Regions from separate parts of the Streptomyces sp. NPDC032198 genome, predicted to be linked through region 1. Evidence: riboswitches for the same ligand, from Rfam matches in the RefSeq annotation. Region 1 holds a riboswitch; each other region holds the start of a gene.

The links. A riboswitch is a leader RNA that binds a small molecule or an ion and turns the genes downstream of it on or off. The one in region 1 is predicted to bind cobalamin.
Region 2: linked by a shared signal. The riboswitch ahead of AB0E78_RS25135 (ABC transporter substrate-binding protein) and the one ahead of AB0E78_RS18435 (ribonucleoside-diphosphate reductase subunit alpha) in region 1 are both predicted to bind cobalamin.
Region 3: linked by a shared signal. The riboswitch ahead of AB0E78_RS03340 (prenyltransferase/squalene oxidase repeat-containing protein) and the one ahead of AB0E78_RS18435 (ribonucleoside-diphosphate reductase subunit alpha) in region 1 are both predicted to bind cobalamin.
Region 4: linked by a shared signal. The riboswitch ahead of metE (5-methyltetrahydropteroyltriglutamate--homocysteine S-methyltransferase) and the one ahead of AB0E78_RS18435 (ribonucleoside-diphosphate reductase subunit alpha) in region 1 are both predicted to bind cobalamin.

What each region holds. Positions count from the first base shown of each region.
Region 1 is NZ_JBEZVL010000006.1:374,887-379,514, reverse strand. It holds gene mctP (monocarboxylate uptake permease MctP) at 1-1,489, shown strand, start outside; cobalamin riboswitch at 1,601-1,738, shown strand; gene AB0E78_RS18435 (ribonucleoside-diphosphate reductase subunit alpha) at 1,875-4,277, shown strand; gene AB0E78_RS18430 (ribonucleotide-diphosphate reductase subunit beta) at 4,277-4,628, shown strand, end outside.
Region 2 is NZ_JBEZVL010000009.1:278,617-283,244, reverse strand. It holds gene AB0E78_RS25150 (DUF2017 domain-containing protein) at 1-128, shown strand, start outside; gene AB0E78_RS25145 (amino acid permease) at 490-1,956, shown strand; gene AB0E78_RS25140 (M67 family metallopeptidase) at 2,040-2,462, shown strand; cobalamin riboswitch at 2,426-2,583, shown strand; gene AB0E78_RS25135 (ABC transporter substrate-binding protein) at 2,628-3,602, shown strand; gene AB0E78_RS25130 (iron ABC transporter permease) at 3,668-4,628, shown strand, end outside.
Region 3 is NZ_JBEZVL010000001.1:705,337-709,964, forward strand. It holds gene AB0E78_RS03330 (aldehyde dehydrogenase) at 1-661, opposite strand, end outside; gene AB0E78_RS03335 (MBL fold metallo-hydrolase) at 875-1,924, shown strand; cobalamin riboswitch at 1,964-2,098, shown strand; gene AB0E78_RS03340 (prenyltransferase/squalene oxidase repeat-containing protein) at 2,222-3,439, shown strand; gene AB0E78_RS03345 (SCO2322 family protein) at 3,436-4,107, shown strand; gene AB0E78_RS03350 (energy-coupling factor transporter transmembrane component T) at 4,115-4,628, shown strand, end outside.
Region 4 is NZ_JBEZVL010000004.1:477,229-481,856, reverse strand. It holds gene metE (5-methyltetrahydropteroyltriglutamate--homocysteine S-methyltransferase) at 1-2,321, opposite strand, end outside; cobalamin riboswitch at 2,484-2,701, opposite strand; gene tsaD (tRNA (adenosine(37)-N6)-threonylcarbamoyltransferase complex transferase subunit TsaD) at 2,861-3,925, shown strand; gene AB0E78_RS13250 (GNAT family N-acetyltransferase) at 3,925-4,563, shown strand.

The DNA.
Region 1 (4,628 bases):
CGGCACCTGGGTCACGTGGTTCCTGCTCGGCGGTGACCTGTACACGGCGTACACCTTCGTGGCCGTCCCGGCGGCGATCTACGCGGCGGGCGCGGCCGGCTTCTTCGCGGTGCCGTACACGATCCTCGTCTACCCGCTGATCTTCACCTTCCTGCCGCGCCTCTGGTCCGTCTCGCACAAGCACGGCTACGTGACCACGTCCGACTTCGTGCGCGGGCGCTTCGGCTCGAAGGGGCTCTCGCTGGCCGTCGCGGTCACCGGCATCCTCGCCACGATGCCGTACATCGCGCTCCAGCTGGTCGGCATCCAGGCCGTGCTCGACGTCATGGGCGTCGGCGGCGGTCCGGACACCAACTGGTTCATCAAGGACCTGCCGCTCCTGATCGCGTTCGCGGTGCTCGCCGCGTACACCTACTCGTCCGGTCTTCGCGCCCCCGCGCTGATCGCGTTCGTGAAGGACGGTCTGATCTACCTCGTCATCGCCGTCGCGATCATCTACATCCCGATCAAGCTCGGCGGGTTCGACGAGATCTTCCGGGCGGCGAGCGACAAGTTCTCGGCGACCAACGAAGCCGCGGGCAAGCCCGTCGCGGGCCTCGCGCCGGGCGAGGCCGGGCAGTGGACGTACGCCACGCTCGCGCTCGGCTCCGCGCTCGCGCTGTTCATGTATCCGCACTCGATCACGGCGACGCTCTCCTCCAAGAGCCGCAACGTGATCCGCCGCAACACCACGATCCTGCCGCTCTACTCGCTGATGCTGGGCCTGCTCGCGCTGCTCGGCTTCATGGCGATCGCGGCCGGGGTGAAGGTGGAGAACGGGCAGCTGGCGATTCCGCAGCTGTTCGAGAACATGTTCCCCGACTGGTTCACGGGCGTCGCGTTCGCGGCGATCGGCATCGGCGCGCTCGTGCCGGCGGCCATCATGTCGATCGCGGCCGCGAATCTCTTCACCCGGAACATCTACAAGGACTTCCTCAAGCCGGACGCGACCCCGCAGCAGGAGATGAAGGTCTCCAAGCTGGTCTCGCTCCTGGTGAAGGTCGGCGCGCTCGCCTTCGTCCTCACCATGGACAAGACGGTCGCGATCAACTTCCAGCTCCTGGGCGGCATCTGGATCCTCCAGACGATGCCCGCGCTGGTCGGCGGCCTGTTCACGCGGTGGTTCCACCGCTGGGCGCTGCTCGCCGGCTGGGCGATCGGCATGATCTACGGCACGGTCGCCGCGTACGGTGTCGCGTCGCCGACGCAGAAGCACTTCGGCGGCTCGTCCGACGAGATCCCCGGCATCGGTGAGATCGGTTACATCGGCCTCACGGCGTTCGTCCTGAACGTGGTGGTCACCGTGGTCATGACCTTCGTCCTGCGCGCCATGAAGGCCCCTGACGGCATCGACGAGACGTCTCCCGGGGACTACACGGCGGACGCGGGCGACCCGGGTGTCGTGGAGGAGCTGCCGCCGGCCACGGCGGGAGCGCCGGGCGGGCACTGAGCCTCTCTCCGAACGCGGTACCCAACACGCGGCGCGGGCCGCCGGATTCCTCCGGCGGCCCGCGCCGCGTATGTGTGCACCGACACAAGATGTGGGGCTGCCGCTCAGAGCCAGCACAAGATGTATGCTCGTGCTCGCTGTCGCCGCAGGGGAATCCGGTGCAAGTCCGGAACTGTCCCGCAACGGTGTACGAGTACGCATTTGTCGTGCTCTCCAGTCCGAAGACCTGTCGGCAGCGCGCCCGTTCCGACCGGTCCGGGTGCCAACGTCGTCCGGGCCTCGTGGAATGGGCTGGTGGACGCGGAGCGCAGCCCTGCCCAGGGGCGGGCGCCCGTGTGTCACTCATCCCTCCGCGGGCCCAGAGCCGAGCGAGGGAGTGCTCCACGTGACCATCGCGCCAGCCGAACCTGCGTCAGCGCAGACCACCGACGGTCAGCAGACCGCCGACGGCCCAGGAACCGCGCTGCTGCGTACCCTGACCGACCTCACCGCCGACCTCCCCGACGCCGACCCCGGCAGAGTCGCCGCCGCCGCGCTGCGCGGCCGCTCGGCCCGCGCGGACCTGGCGGAGCTGCGGGAGCTGGCGACCGAGGCGGCCGCGGGGCTCATCTCCGAGGACCCGACGTACTCGCAGCTCGCGGCCAGGCTGCTCAGCCTCAGCATCCGTGACGAGGCCGCGTCGCAGGGCGTGCGCTCCTTCTCCGACTCGGTCGCCGTGGGACACCGCGAGGGCCTGATCGCGGACCGCACCGCCGCGTTCGTCACCGACCACGCGGAGCGCCTCGACGGTCTCGTGGAGGCCGCCCTGGAGGACGGCGCCGACTTCCGGTTCGGCTACTTCGGCCTGCGCACCCTGCACAGCCGCTATCTGCTCCGGCACCCGATCACCCGGCACGTCATCGAGACCCCGCAGCACTTCATGCTGCGCGTCGCGAGCGGCCTCGCCGAGGACGGCAGCGTCCGCGCCCTGGACGAGGTCGCCTCCCTGTACCGCCTGATGAGCCGTCTGGACTACCTGCCGTCCTCGCCGACGCTCTTCAACTCCGGCACCCGGCACCCGCAGATGTCCTCCTGCTACCTCCTCGACTCGCCCCTGGACGAGCTGGACTCCATCTACGACCGCTACCACCAGGTCGCGCGCCTCTCCAAGCACGCGGGCGGCATCGGCCTCTCGTACTCACGCATCCGCGCCCGCGGTTCGCTGATCCGCGGAACGAACGGCCACTCCAACGGCATCGTGCCGTTCCTCAAGACCCTGGACGCCTCCGTCGCCGCCGTGAACCAGGGCGGGCGGCGCAAGGGCGCGGCCGCGGTCTACCTGGAGACCTGGCACTCCGACATCGAGGAGTTCCTGGAGCTGCGCGACAACACGGGCGAGGACCAGCGGCGCACGCACAACCTCAACCTCGCGCACTGGATCCCGGACGAGTTCATGCGCCGGGTCGCCGCCGACCAGGACTGGTCGCTGTTCTCGCCGGCCGACGTGCCCGAGTTCGTCGACCTGTGGGGCGACGCGTTCGACGCCGCCTACCGCAAGGCCGAGGCCGCCGGGCTCGCCCGCAAGACCATCCCGGCCCGCGACCTCTACGGCCGCATGATGCGCACCCTCGCGCAGACCGGCAACGGCTGGATGACGTTCAAGGACGCCGCCAACCGCACCGCCAACCAGACGGCGGAGCCCGGCCACACGGTCCACTCCTCCAACCTCTGCACGGAGATCCTGGAGGTGACGGACGACGGGGAGACGGCCGTCTGCAACCTGGGCTCGGTGAACCTCGGCGCGTTCGTGGACACGGACGCCGGTGACATCGACTGGCAGCGGCTCGACGAGACCGTCCGCACCGCCGTCACCTTCCTCGACCGGGTGGTCGACATCAACTTCTACCCGACCGAGCAGGCCGGGCGCTCCAATGCCCGGTGGCGTCCGGTGGGCCTGGGCGCCATGGGTCTGCAGGACGTCTTCTTCCAGCTGAAGCTGCCCTTCGACTCCCCCGCCGCGCGTGCCCTCTCCACCCGCATCGCCGAGCGGATCATGCTCGCCGCGTACGAGGCGTCCGCCGACCTCGCCGAGCGCAATGGCCCGCTGCCCGCCTGGGAGAAGACCCGCACCGCGCGCGGCGTCCTGCACCCCGACCACTACGGCGTCGAGCTGACCTGGCCGGAGCGCTGGGCCGCGCTGCGGGAACGTATCGCCGCGACCGGCATGCGCAACTCGCTGCTTCTCGCCATCGCGCCGACCGCCACCATCGCGTCCATCGCGGGCGTCTACGAGTGCATCGAGCCGCAGGTCTCCAACCTCTTCAAGCGCGAGACGCTGAGCGGTGAGTTCCTCCAGGTCAACTCCTACCTGGTGCAGGAGCTGAAACGGCTCGGCGTCTGGGACGCCCAGACCCGCGAGGCGCTGCGCGAGGCCAACGGCTCCGTGCAGGGCTTCAGCTGGATCCCGGCCGAGGTGCGCGACCTCTACCGCACCGCGTGGGAGATCCCGCAGCGCGGCCTGATCGACATGGCCGCCGCGCGCACGCCGTTCCTGGACCAGGCGCAGTCCTTGAACCTGTTCCTGGAGACGCCGACCATCGGCAAGCTCTCCTCGATGTACGCGTACGCCTGGCAGCAGGGTCTGAAGACCACGTACTACCTGCGTTCGCGCCCGGCGACCCGCATCGCCCGCGCGGCGGCCGGCCAGACCGCCGAAGCCGCCCCCGCCCCTGTACCTGCGCAGGCAACAGCCGAAGAAGCCGTCGCCTGCTCCCTGGAAAACCCCGAGTCCTGCGAGGCCTGCCAGTAATGAGCTCCACCACGAACGCCGAGAAGAACCTCCTCGACCCGGGCTTCGAGCTGACCCTGCGCCCCATGCGCTACCCGGACTTCTACGAGCGCTACCGGGACGCGATCAAGAACACCTGGACCGTCGAGGAGGTCGACCTCCACTCGGACGTCGCCGACCTCGCCAAGCTCTCGCCGGGCGAGCAGCACATGATCGGCCGTCTGGTCGCGTTCTTCGCGACCGGCGACTCGATCGTCTCCAACAACCTGGTGCTCACGCTCTACAAGCACATCAACTCCCCCGAGGCGCGGCTCTACTTGAGCCGTCAGCTCTTCGAGGAGGCCGTGCACGTCCAGTTCTATCTGACGCTGC
Region 2 (4,628 bases), on a different contig from region 1:
TGACCGACGAGGAGGACACGGACCTCCTCTATCAGCTGCCGGACTCCGACCCGCGCAAGCCGATGGTGATGGCCTATCTCTGGCTCGGTGGTCTGCAGGAGACGCTGGTCGGCACCCTCATCGGTTAGAAGTCACACCAAAACCGGCCGGGCCGCCCGCGAAGTCGTTGTATGTAGCAGCGGTTACCTCCCGTTCGCTCATCGGACGCTCAAATCCGGATAACGATCGTGTCACTCCGATGCCCATTTTTGATGCGGCAAGGGACTTTTGTCCGGTTCTTCTCGTGGTGTGGGCCACACGCCGCCCCTTCGATCACTGTTGCGGCCGTGATAAATCTTCACGACCACTCGGTGACGCCACCCATGTCACCGATGGCGCTCGGGCCGGCAGACCGCCGGTAGCACTCCATCCATATCCGGGGGGATCAGGACCTGATCCGTGGCCATACGCAGACTGCGGGCACGGATCGGCGTGGAGAAAGGCGTCACCATGACCTCAGTGCAGGTCGAAGAGCACCACGACGGCAATGAGGCCGACGGAGCGGGCGGTTCGTCCGGTTCGTCAGGCGAGGGTTATCAGCGCGGGCTCGGTGCCCGGCAGATCCAGATGATCGCGATCGGCGGTGCCATCGGCACCGGCCTGTTCCTCGGCGCGGGCAAGGCCATTCACAAGGCAGGCCCCAGCCTCATCCTGGCGTACGCCATCGCCGGCCTCGTCATCTTCTTCATCATGCGGGCCCTGGGCGAGCTGCTCATGTACCGCGCCGTGTCGGGCTCCTTCTCGGAGTACGCGCGTGAATTCGTCGGCCCGTTCTTCGGGTACGTGACCGGCTGGACGTACTGGCTCTTCTGGGTCGTCACCGGCATCACGGAAGTCACGGCGGCCGCCCAGTACATGCAGTACTGGACACATGACTCCATCCCTCAATGGGGATACGCGCTGATCTTCACGGTCATCCTGTACGGCGCCAACCTGATCTCGGTGAAGCTCTTCGGTGAGCTCGAGTTCTGGTTCTCGATGGTCAAGGTCACCGCGATCATCGGCATGATTCTCATCTGCGCCGGCATCCTCACCATCGGCTTCTCCGACGCCGGTGACACCGCGTCGGTGACCCACCTGTGGGACCAGGGCGGCTTCTTCCCGAACGGCATCGGCTCCACGCTGATGACGCTCCAGATCGTCATGTTCGCCTTCCTCGCCGTCGAGCTCGTCGGCGTCACCGCGGGCGAGTCCAAGGACCCGAAGACCGTCCTGCCCAAGGCCATCAACACCGTGCCGTGGCGCATCGCCGTCTTCTACGTCGGCGCGCTCATCATGATCCTCTCGGTCGTGCCGTGGACGGAGTTCGTGCCGGGCGTCTCGCCGTTCGTCGCCGCCTTCGACAAGATGGGCCTCGGCGTCGGCGCCGCGATCGTCAACTTCGTCGTCCTGACGGCCGCGCTCTCCTCCTGCAACTCCGGTATGTACTCCACCGGCCGCATGCTGCGTGACCTGGCGATCAACGGCCAGGGCCCGAAGTTCTTCACCAAGCTCACGAAGAACGGCCTGCCGCTGGTCGGCACCACCTTCTCCGCCGCACTGATGCTGGTCGGCGTCTGGATCAACTACCAGTGGCCGGGCGAGGCGTTCAACTACGTCGTCTCCTTCGCGACCATCTCCGGCATGTGGGCCTGGATCATGATCCTGGTCTGCCAGATCAAGTACCGCCGCAAGGCCGACCGCGGCGAGCTGCCGCAGTCCACCTTCCGGGCGCCGGGCGCCCCGTACACGAGCTGGTTCGCGCTCGCCTTCATCGCGATGGTCATCGTGATGATGGGCATCGACAAGGACGCGCGGATCTCCCTCTACGCGGCTCCCGTCTGGGCGCTCATCCTGGGCGTCGGCTACCTGATCATGCAGCGCCGGGCCCCGCAGGCGCCCAGCGGTGAGACCGCGCCGCAGGACGCGGTGAAGTAGTGCCGTAAGGCTGCATCCCAGCATGTGGGCCGGTCCGTACCACTCTTCGGTACGGATCGGCCCTTCTGCTTATCCTGGCTGCCATGCTGACCCTCACCCAGGCCCTCCACGACCAGATCGTCGCGCACGCGCGCCAGGACCACCCCGACGAGGCCTGCGGTGTGGTCGCGGGCCCGGAGGGCACCGGCCGCCCCGAGCGCTTCATCCCGATGCTGAACGCGGCCCGCTCGCCCACGTTCTACGAGTTCGACTCGGGCGACCTCCTCAAGCTCTACCGCGAGATGGACGACCGCGACGAGGAGCCGGTGATCGTCTACCACTCGCACACGGCGACCGAGGCCTACCCCTCGCGCACCGACATCACGTACGCCAACGAACCGGGCGCCCACTACGTCCTGGTCTCCACGGCCGACACCGACGACGCGGGCGAGTTCCAGTTCCGCTCCTACCGGATCGTGGACGGCGAGGTCACCGAAGAAGAGGTGAAGGTCGTCCAGGCATACTGAGCTTCACCTTTGAGGCGGCAGGACCCAGGAAGCCGGTGCGAATCCGGCACGGTCCCGCCACTGTGACCCCACCCTTCGCGGGCGGGGCAGTCAGGAACTGACCTGCCGCCTTCTTCTCCCACGACGCAGGGGACGCGGAAATCCCCTGGAGGAGGCAGCTCAGCCATGTCCCGCCCCATACGCCTGCTCGCGGCCGCAGCCCTGCTCGTCCCGCTCACCGCCTGCTCGTCCGCCGCCGACTCCGGCACGGAAACCGAAGCGGGCAAGCCCGCCGCGAAAGCCGCCGGATTCCCGTACACGGTCACCAACTGCGGCGTGAAGACGACGTACGAAGCACCCCCGAAGCGCGCCGTGACGATGAACCAGCACGCGACGGAAGTGATGCTGGAACTGGGCCTGAAGGACCGCATCGCGGGCACCGCCTACCTGGACGACAAGGTCCTGCCGAAGTACGCGAAGGCCTACGCCGACACCCCGGTCCTCGCCAAGGAATACCCCTCCTACGAGAAGCTCCTGGCCGCCGGCCCCGACTTCGTCTACGGCGGCTACGCGAGCGCCTTCCTGGCGGGCGAGGGCCGCAGTCGCGGGGCCCTGGCCAAGTCCGGCATCGAGAGCCGCCTCAACGTCGAGGGCTGCGCGAAGAAGCCCGTGACCATGGACGACGTCTACCGCGAGGTGCGGGAGGTCGGCTCCACCTTCGGGGTGCGGGCGCGGGCCGACACGTGGGTGGGCCAGGCGCGGCGCGACCTGAAGGACGCCGCCAAGGAGACGAAGGGCCGCGAGCCCGTCCCCGTCTTCGTCTACGACAGCGGCGACAAGACCGCGTTCACGGCGGGCGGCCGCGGCATCGGCAACGACATCATCGAGCGGGCGGGCGGCCGCAACGTCTTCGCCGACCTCGACAAGTCCTTCGGCGACGCCTCCTGGGAAACGGTGGTCGACCGCGACCCCGAGGTGATCGTGATCCTCGACTACGGCGGCACGACCGTGGCCCAGAAGAAGAAGCGCCTCCTGGACGACCCGGTCCTCGCGGACGTCCCCGCCATCAAGCACAAGCGCTTCGCGGTACTGCCGCTGTCGGACGCGGTGGTGGGGGTGAGGGCACCGGGGGCGGTGGCGAAGCTGGCGGACCAGCTGTGAAGGGGCTTTCGCGGAGCCGCTCCCAGCCCGTCCGGCGTTCGAGGACGAACTCGGCGGAGCCGGTGATGTACGGCACCGTCGTCGCCGGGCTTCTGCTCGCCCTCTTGGCCGCGACGGTGGCCGGCCTGGCCCTCGGCTCCGTCCGGATCCCCGCGTCAGAGGTCCTGACGATCCTGACCGGCCGCGCGGAACCCTCCCCGTTCCGCACCATCGTCCTGGACGTAAGACTCCCCAGGGTCCTGCTCGGCGCAGCCGTGGGCGCGGGGCTCGCCGTCATCGGCACCGTCCTCCAGGCCCTGGTGCGCAACCCCCTCGCGGACCCCTTCCTCCTCGGCGTCTCCTCCGGTGCCTCGGCCGGAGCGGTGGCCGTCATCGTCCTCGGCAGCGTCTTCGGCCTGGGCGCGGGCCTCGCCACCACCGTCACCCTCCCCGCCGCGGCCTTCGCCGGCGCACTGCTCTCGCTGCTCGTCGTCTACACCCTGGCAAGATCCGGCGGCGGCGGATTCGCCACCGGCCGCCTGATCCTGGCCGGAGTGGCCGTCTCGTACATCCTCTCCGCGCTGACCAGCCTCATCCTGATCACGGCCGACAGCGCCGACCACCTCAAGGAAGTCCTGTACTGGACCCTCGGCGGCCTCGGCAGCGCCCGCTGGGACATGCTCGCCCTGCCCGGCATCGCGCTCATCGCGGGCACGGCCCTGCTCGTCGCCCTCGCCCGCCCCCTGGACCTGCTCCTGGTGGGGGAGGAGGGCGCCACCGTCCTCGGCCTCGACACGGCCCGCTTCCGCGCCGCCGTCTTCGTCCTCGCCTCGCTCCTGACCGGCGTACTCGTCGCGTACAGCGGGGCCATCGGCTTCGTGGGCCTGCTGATGCCGCACGCGGCCCGGATGCTCGTCGGCGCCGCCCACCGGACGCTCCTGCCGGTGGTGGCCCTGATGGGCGCGGTGTTCCTGGTGGCCGCCGACCTCGCCGCCCGCACGGTCGCGGCGCCGCAGGACATCCCGGTGGGCGTGCTCACCGCGCTGA
Region 3 (4,628 bases), on a different contig from region 1:
GCCCGACGAGGTACTCGCTGACCTCGCGGTCCGCCGAGAGGATCGAGAGCACGCCCTTCGGCAGCCCCGCCTCATGGGCGATGTCGGCGAGTATGTAGGCGTCGAGCGGCGTCTCGGGCGAGGTCTTGAGGATCACCGGACAGCCGGCGAGCAGCGCGGGCGCGAGCTTGGCCGCGGCGGTGAACTGCGGGACGTTCCACGGCACCACGGCCGCCACGACGCCGACCGGCTCGCGCCGCACGAGGATCTTGCCGAGGGCTCCGTCGCGCGCCTCTTCATACGTGAAGTTCTTCGCGACCGTGAGCGCCGAGTCCCAGACCATCATCGAGGCGAGGGCCTGCACCATCACGCTCGCCGTGTAGGGGGTGCCGTTCTCGGAGCTGATGACGCGGGCGATCTCCTCGTGCCGTACGGCGAACGCGTCCTTGATCCTCGTGACGACCTCGATCCGCTCGTCGAGCGTCATCCGGGGCCAGGGGCCCTCCTCGAACGCCTTGCGCGCGGTGGCGACGGCCCGGTCGACATCGGCGGGCGCCGCGTGCGGCACGCGCGCGAAGACCTGGCCGGTGTGCGGCGAGACCACCTCGATGACGTCCGTGCCGAGGGGGTCCACCAGCTCCCCGCCGATAAAAAGCTGTCCGTGTTCCACGAGCTCGGTCATGGCTGACTGCCTCCTGCGGGATTCCGCCTGCGCGGCACGCTTTCTGACACTGTTTCAGAACTGATACCAGTTCTAGTTCCAGTAGTCCACGGAGAGCAAGATGCAAGTAGCCTGTCGAAACAGTCGACTTGGGCGATCATTGGAACTAGTTCTAGTTATGGTGACGGCGGCCGTGGTCGTGGCCGTGCAGCCGACGAGAGACGAGGGTGCCCGATGACGCAGGTGACCGATCCGAAGGCGACCGACCACGGCGGCGGCGTGTGGAGCATCAAGGTCCCCATCCCGGACAACCCCCTGGGCTTCACCCTGGTCCACCTCCTGGACACGGACGCCGGTCCCGTCCTCATCGACACGGGCTGGGACGACCCCACGTCCTGGGACGCCCTCGCCGAGGGCCTCACCGCCTGCGGCACGTCCGCCGACGCGGTGCACGGCGTCGTCATCACCCACCACCACCCCGACCACCACGGCCTGTCCGCCAAGGTCCGCGAGGCTTCCGGCGCCTGGATCGCGATGCACGAGGCGGACGCGTCGGTCGTCCGCCGCACACGGACCGGGCCGCCCGAGCGCTGGTTCGACTACATGGTGGAGAAGCTGACGGCCGCCGGTGCCCCCGCCGACCACCTGGCCCCCCTGGTGGCGGCCCGTGACGCGGGCCGCGCACCCCGGCTGCCCGGCCTCGCCGCCGCGCTCCCCGACCGCGGCATCACCCCCGGCGAGCTCCTCGAACTGCCGGGGCGCAGGCTCCGCGCGATCTGGACCCCCGGCCACACCCCGGGCCACGTCTGCCTGCACCTGGAGGAGGAGCACCCGGCGCGGCTGCCGGGCCACGGCCGGCTGTTCTCCGGCGACCATCTGCTCCCCGGGATCACCCCGCACATCGGCCTGTACGAGGACCCCGACGACGAGACCGTCACCGATCCCCTCGGCGACTACCTCGACTCCCTGGAGCGCATCGGCCGCCTGGGCCCCGCCGAGGTCCTTCCGGCCCACCAGTACGCGTTCGCCGACGCCCCGGCCCGCGTGCGGGAGATCCTGGCCCACCACGAGGAGCGCCTGACGGACCTGCTCGCCCTCCTGGCCGAGCCGCTCACGCCCTGGCAGCTCGCCGAGCAGATGGAGTGGAACCGCCCCTGGGCCCAGATCCGCTACGGCTCGCGGAACATCGCGGTCTCCGAGGCCGAGGCCCATGTGCGGCGCCTGGTGAAGCTGGGGCGTGCCGAGGCGGTCGGCCACGATCCGGTGCGCTACCGGGCGGTGTGACCTGCGGCCCGGGAGGCGGGCGCCCCGGACCGCTCCCCCCTACGGGCCGGTAGAGTGACCCCGTCGTCATCATGCCCGTACGGGGGAAAGCCGGTGCGAATCCGGCGCTGACCCGCAGCCGTGTACCGCGTCCAGCGGTGAGCCGGAATGCCCGGTACCGAGCATGACCGGCTCGCTTCATCGGGGCCCCCGATGAACGGCACCGTCGAGGTATACGGAGCCGGAGCCGCCCGGTGCCCGTGCCCGCACGCGCCCGTGCTGCCCCGCTCCCCCGCAGGGAGAGGCACCCGCCGCATCATGAACGTTCGCCGCAGCGCAGCGGTCCTGGCCGCCGTCGCCGTGATCGGTTCGGCCGCCGCCCCGGCCGCTTTCGCGGACAGCGCGTCCCCGTCGCCTTCCGCAGCCCTCCCCTCCGGCCTCTACGGAGACGCGGACCCCAAGTTCGACGGGGTGTTCCGGCAGTCGTACGCCCTGCTCGCCCAGGACTCGGCCGGTGTGAAGCCCGCCGCGAAGTCCGTCGACTGGCTCACCGGGCAGCAGTGCGCGAGCGGCGGTTTCGCCGCGTACCGCGCCGACGCGGGTGAGCCGTGCGACTCCAAGACGACGTTCGACAGCAACGCGACCGCATCCGCCGTGCAGGCCCTGGCCGCGCTCGGCGGTCAGAAGAAGTCGGTCGGCAAGGGCGTCGACTGGCTGAAGTCGGTGCAGAACAAGGACGGCGGCTGGGGCTACAGCCCCGGCATGGCCTCCGACGCCAACTCCACCGGCATCGTGATCGGCGCCCTCGCCGCGGCGGGCGAGAAGCCGCAGTCGGTGAAGGCCCAGAGCGGCAAGTCCCCCTACGACGCGCTGCCCGCCCTCTCGATGAGCTGTGACAAGGACGGCGGCGCCTTCGGCCTCGCGGACGCCAAGTCCGGCAAGCTCTCGCCGAACGCGGACGCCACGGCGGCCGGTGTGCTCGGCGCCCACGGCAAGGGCCTGGTCGTCGACGCCGCCGGGAAGAAGACCGCCGCCCCGAAGTGCGAGAAGGCGGACACCGCCGAGCAGGCGGCCTCGAACGGCACCGGCTACCTCCTGAAGACCCTCGCCAAGGGCGACGACCACCTGATGTCGTCGATGCCCGGCGCCAAGAACATGCCCGACCTGGGCAACACCGCGGACTCGGTGCTCGCGCTCGCCGCGGCCGGCCAGCCGGAGCAGGCCAAGAAGTCCGCCGAGTGGCTGTCGAAGAACTCCGCCGACTGGGCCAAGAAGTCCGGTCCGGCCGCGTACGCCCAGCTGATCTTCGCCGCCCACGCCTCGGGCCTGGACGCGCGTGACTTCGGTGGCGCGGACCTGGTCAAGCAGTTGAACGCGACCGGCCCCGCCCCGCAGGCGACCGAGGCCGCCGACGAGAAGAAGGACAGCGACGACGGCAGCGGCGTCAGCGTCTGGTGGATCATCGGCGTCGGTCTGGTCGCCGGTGCCGGCATCGGCTTCCTGTACAGCGGCAACAAGAAGAAGAAGCAGCCGTGACGCGGGGTCGCGTGCGGTGCGGGCGCCTGGTGACCGGGGCGCTCGTCGCCGCCCTGTCCGGCGTCCTCGCCGCCGCCCCCGCCCAGGCCGCCGGCTACCGCTACTGGTCCTTCTGGGACCGGGACGGCTCCACTTGGGCGTACGCGACCCAGGGGCCGAGCACCGCACGCCCCGACGACGGGGCCGTGCAGGGCTTCCGGTTCTCCGTGTCCGCCGACTCGAAGGACTCCGCGAAGCCGCGCGGCGCCGCGGACTTCGACACCATCTGCGCCAAGACCCCCGCCCAGGACGACCGCAAGCGGATCGCCCTGGTCATCGACTTCGGCACACCGGGTGACGCCCCCGAGGGCGAGACCCCGCCGAAGCCGCGTACCGCATGCGCGCGGATCGCGGACGACGCGACCAGCGCCGACGCGCTGGCCGCGGTCGCCAAGCCCCTGCGCTACGACAGCAACGCCCTGCTGTGCGCCATCGCGGACTTCCCGAAGTCGGGCTGCGGCGAGCAGGTCTCGGGCAACGGGGATTCCGGGAAGAAGCCGGCCCGGAGCACGGCCGGCGACGAGGACGGCGACTCCGGTGGCCCCTCCGTCGGTCTGATCGCGGGCGTGGCCGCCATCGCCCTGCTCGGCGGCGCCGCCGTCTGGCAGGCACGCCGCCGACGCGGCTGACCGCACGATGACCGATCACCCGAGCACCGCTCCCGGTGCGCTGCGGCGGCGCCTCGCCCCCGAGGCGCACCGGAGCAACGCGCTGCACCCGGGCGCCTGGTGGGTGTGGGCGCTCGGGCTCGGCGTCGCGGCGTCCCGCACCACCAACCCGCTGCTGCTCGGGATGCTGATCGGCGTCGCGGGCTATGTGGTGGCGGCGCGCAGGACGTCGGCGCCGTGGGCGCGGTCGTACGGCGCCTTCGTGAAGCTGGGTCTCGTGGTGATCGCGATCCGGCTCGTCTTCGCCGTCGTCCTCGGCTCCCCCATCCCCGGTACGCACGTCATCGTGACGCTCCCCGAAGTGCCGCTGCCCGACTGGGCGAAGGGCGTGCGGATCGGGGGCCGGGTGACGGCCGAGGGGCTGCTCTTCGCGCTCTACGACGGGGTGCGCCTGGCGGGTCTGCTGATCTGCGTGGGCGCCGCGAACGCCCTCGCCAGTCCGGCGCGGCTGCTCAAGTCGCTGCCGGGCGCGCTGTACGAGG
Region 4 (4,628 bases), on a different contig from region 1:
CATGGGCGTGGGGGCAGCTCCGCCCGCACCTCGCGTGCCGCCGCGACCAGGTTCTCCAGGGAGGCCCGGGTCTCGGGCCAGCCCCGGGTCTTGAGGCCGCAGTCCGGGTTCACCCACAGCCGGTCGGCGGGGATGGCCTCAAGTCCCTTGCGCAGCAGGGCCGCTGCCTCCTGTGTGCTCGGGACGCGCGGGGAGTGGATGTCGTAGACGCCCGGCCCCGCCTCGCGCGGATAGCCGTGCTCCGCCAGCTCGCGGGCCACCTGCATGTGCGAGCGGGCGGCCTCCAGGCTGATGACGTCGGCGTCGAGGTCGTCGATGGCCTGGACGATGTCGCCGAACTCGGCGTAGCACATGTGGGTGTGGATCTGCGTGTCCGGCCGTACGCCGCTGGTGGTCAGGCGGAAGGATTCCGTGGCCCAGTCGAGGTAGTCGGTGTGTTCGGCGGCGCGCAGGGGGAGCGTCTCGCGCAGTGCGGGCTCGTCGACCTGGATGACCGAAGTGCCCGCGGTCTCCAGGTCGTTGACCTCGTCGCGCAGGGCGAGGGCGACCTGGCGCGCCGTGTCGCCGAGCGGCTGGTCGTCGCGGACGAAGGACCAGGCGAGCATGGTGACGGGACCGGTGAGCATGCCCTTCACGGGGCGGTCGGTGAGGGAGTTGGCGTACGAGGTCCAGCGCACCGTCATCGGCTCGGGCCGGGAGATGTCGCCCGCGAGGACCGGCGGGCGCACATAGCGCGTGCCGTACGACTGGACCCAGCCGTGCTGCGTGGCGAGATAGCCGGTGAGCTGCTCGGCGAAGTGCTGGACCATGTCGTTGCGTTCGGGTTCTCCGTGCACCAGGACGTCGATGCCCGCCTTCTCCTGGAAGGTGAGGACGTCGCGGATCTCCGAGCGGATGCGCTCCTCGTAGCCGTGCGTGTCGATGCGGCCCGCTCTCAAGTCGGCCCGAGCGGTGCGCAGTTCGGTGGTCTGTGGGAATGAGCCGATGGTCGTCGTGGGCAGTTGGGGCAGTCCAAGGCGCGCTCGCTGGGCCGCCGCGCGCTCCGGGTAGGCGTGGGCGCGCCGGGCATCGGACGCGGTGACGGCGGCGACGCGGGAGCGTACCGCCGGGTCGTGGGTGAGGGATGACCCCGAGCGGGACGCCAGGTCGGCCCGGTTGGCGGACAGTTCGGCGGTGATGGCGCCCGTGCCCTGGGCGAGGCCACGGGCCAGTGTGGCGATCTCGGTGGTCTTCTGGCGGGCGAAGGCCAGCCAGCGGGCGACCTGCGGGTCGATGTCCCGCTCGGCGGTGGAGTCCAGCGGGACGTGAAGCAGCGAGCAGGATGCGGAGACGTCGACCCGGTCGGCGAGACCCAGGAGCGTGCCCAGCGTGGCCAGGGACTTCTCCAGGTCGTTGATCCAGATGTTCCGGCCGTTGACGACGCCCGCGACCAGACGCCTGCCGGGCAGCCCGCCGACGGCGGCGAGGTCCTGGAGCTGGCCGGCGGCGGCCTCCGTGAAGTCCAGGGCGAGTCCCTCGACCGGCGCCTTGGCGAGCACGGGCAGTGCGTCGCCGAGCCGGCCGAAATAGGAGGCGACCAGGAGCTGAGGGCGGTCGCTGAGGGCACCCAGGTCGCGATAGGCGCGGGCGGCGGCGTTGAGTTCCGCCGGGGTGCGGTCCTGGACCAGGGCGGGCTCGTCCAACTGCACCCACTCGGCGCCCGCGGCCCGCAGATCGGCGAGGACCTCGGCGTACACGGGCAGCAGCCGGTCGAGGAGCGTGAGCGGCTCGAAGTCGGCGGCAACGCCGGGCGCGGGCTTGGCGAGCAGCAGATAGGTCACCGGGCCGACAAGGACCGGGCGCGCGGCGAGGCCCAGGGCGACGGCCTCCTTGAGCTCGGCGACCTGCTTGGCGGAGTCGGCGGTGAAGACGGTGTCGGGACCGAGCTCCGGCACGAGGTAGTGGTAGTTGGTGTCGAACCACTTGGTCATCTCGAGCGGCGCCACGTCCTGGGTACCGCGGGCCATCGCGAAGTACCCGTCGAGCGCGTCGGTGTCGACGGCCTCGCGGTGCCGTTGCGGGACGGCACCGACCATGACGCTGGCGTCCAGGACGTGGTCGTAGTACGAGAAGTCGCCCGTCGGCACTTCATGGATGCCCGCGTCGGCGAGCTGCCGCCAGGTGGACCGGCGCAGCATCGCCGCGGTCTCCCGGAGGGCGTCGGCGCTGACGCGGCCCTTCCAGTAGCCCTCGATAGCCTTCTTCAGCTCCCGGTCGGGGCCCTGGCGGGGGTAGCCGTACACGGTGGCCCGTGCTGCCGCGGCTGCGGACTTCGCTGTCACGGAAATCTCCTTCGCGAGATGACTCCTGAGAATCCCGGGGACGGGACACGGACGCGAAGGGATGACGGACCGGGCGGACCGGACGCGCGCCACCGGCGCGGTGCTCCACCTGATCTGTACGCCGACCCGCCCACGAGGTCACCGGGATGTCCGCACATGAGGGATCACGTACGGGCAACGGGCAGGTCTTCGGACTCGCGGGCACACCTGCCGAGGCAGGTTCCTACTGACCGTCGCTTCCCGGGTCCGCGACGGACCCAGTGCGTATGACGGCGGTCGTTCCCACTCACCGCTGCGGGGCAGTCCCGGATTTCCACCGGGTTCCCTCTTGCGACGCGTCTGCCTGGCGGGCAGGGCGAACCAGCTGCACACATCAGGCTAGAGGGTGGATCGGCGTCTTGGGCAGTACTGATCACATTCCGGACCGTGAGGTGAGACACGGAGCCACCCGGCGGTGGGGGCACCGACCGGAGGTCTTATTGCATATTGGTTGCAACTACACTTCACAGGCAGAAAGTCTGTGGGTGGAGGAGACGCCGGTGGCAACGGGGCGCATTGTGCTGGGGATCGAGTCGTCCTGCGACGAGACCGGAGCGGGGATCGTCGCGCAGGGGCGGCTGCTCGCCCATGCGGTGGCGTCCAGCATGGACGAGCACGCCCGGTTCGGCGGCGTGGTCCCCGAGATCGCCGCACGAGCGCATCTGCACTCCTTCGCCCCGGTCGTCCAAAACGCCCTCGACCAGGCGGACCTGAAGCTCTCCGACATCGGAGCGGTGGCGGTCACCACGGGTCCCGGCCTGTCCGGCGCGCTGCAGGTCGGCCTCGCGGGGGCGAAGACCCTCGCGTACGCGCTCGACGTCCCGTTGTACGGGGTGCACCACTTGGCCGGGCATGTCGCCGCCGACACGCTGGAGCACGGCCCGCTGCCCGATCCCTGCGTGGTCCTGATCGTCTCCGGCGGGCACACCTCGCTGCTGCTCGTCAGGGACCTGGCCCGTGATCCGATCGTGCACCTGGGGGACACCTTGGACGACGCGGCGGGCGAGTGCTTCGACAAGGTCGCCCGCGTCCTTGGCCTGCCCTACCCGGGCGGCCCCGCCATCGACCGTGCGGCCCGCAGCGGCGACCCGCGTGCGGTGGCCTTCCCGCGCCCGCTCACCGGACCGAAGGACGACCTGTACGCCTTCTCCTTCTCCGGACTCAAGACGGCAGCCGCGCGCTGGGCCGAGGGGCACGCGGGGCGCGAACTGCCGGTGGCCGACGGCGCGGCCTCGCTCCAGGAGGCCGTCGCGGACGTACTGACCCGCAAGGCGCTGGCCGCCTGCCGGGATCACGGCGTCCGCACCCTCGTCGTGGTCGGCGGTGTCGCCGCGAACTCGCGGGTGCGTGCGCTCACCGAGGAGCGGTGCGCGGCCGAAGGCGTACGGCTGCGCGTGCCCCCGATGACCCTGTGCACGGACAACGGCGCGATGATCGCCGCCGTCGGCGACCTGCTCGTACGGGCCGGGGCCGAGCCCGCGCCCTGGGACATGTCGATCGACCCGTCCGCCCCTCTGACGTACGCGGCCCTGCGGCCGGGGGCGGCCGCGGCGAGGGCCGCCTGATGGCGGCGGAAGTCCGGCTTCTGCGCGGCGATCAACTCCTCGCGCACGGCGCCGCCTTGCGCACCGTCTACGCCGAAGCCTTCCGCGTGCCGCCCTGGCACGAGGACGAGGAGAGAGTGGCGGAATTCATGGTCCGGCTCGGCGACGACATACGGCGTCCCGGGTTCACCTCGGCGATCGCCCTGGAAGGGGCGGACGTCGTCGGATTCACCACCGGGTGGACCACGCCCGACCCTTTTCCCGCCGACCGCTGCTATCCGCAGGCGGCGGCCGGACTCGGCGCCGAGCGCGCCCGGTCGTGGCTGTGCGGGGCCCGTGAGATAGACGAACTCGCCATGCGGCCCACGGCGCAGGGCGCCGGGATCGGGGCCGTCCTGCTGGCGGCGATGGCCGCCGGTGCTCCCAACGGCCGCGTCTGGCTGCTCACTTCGGTCCGGTCGGCGCAGGCCATGGGCTTCTACGAGCGCCAGGGCTGGACCCAGGCGACCCACCCCTCGCCAGACGGCAAAGGCGTCGTCGTCTTCCTCGGGCCCCGCCACCCCGCCCGGACGCTCGCGGTGCCGCGCGGCGGAGAAGTGGCGGCCGCCCGCGAAGTGTGGCCCGTGCCAGGGGTGCACGGGCCGATGCACAGGGGCTGACCAGGGGCGTACGCCCCTGGTCGGGTGCGCTCGCGCGTGCCACAGGTGGGGCGACCCCACAAGTT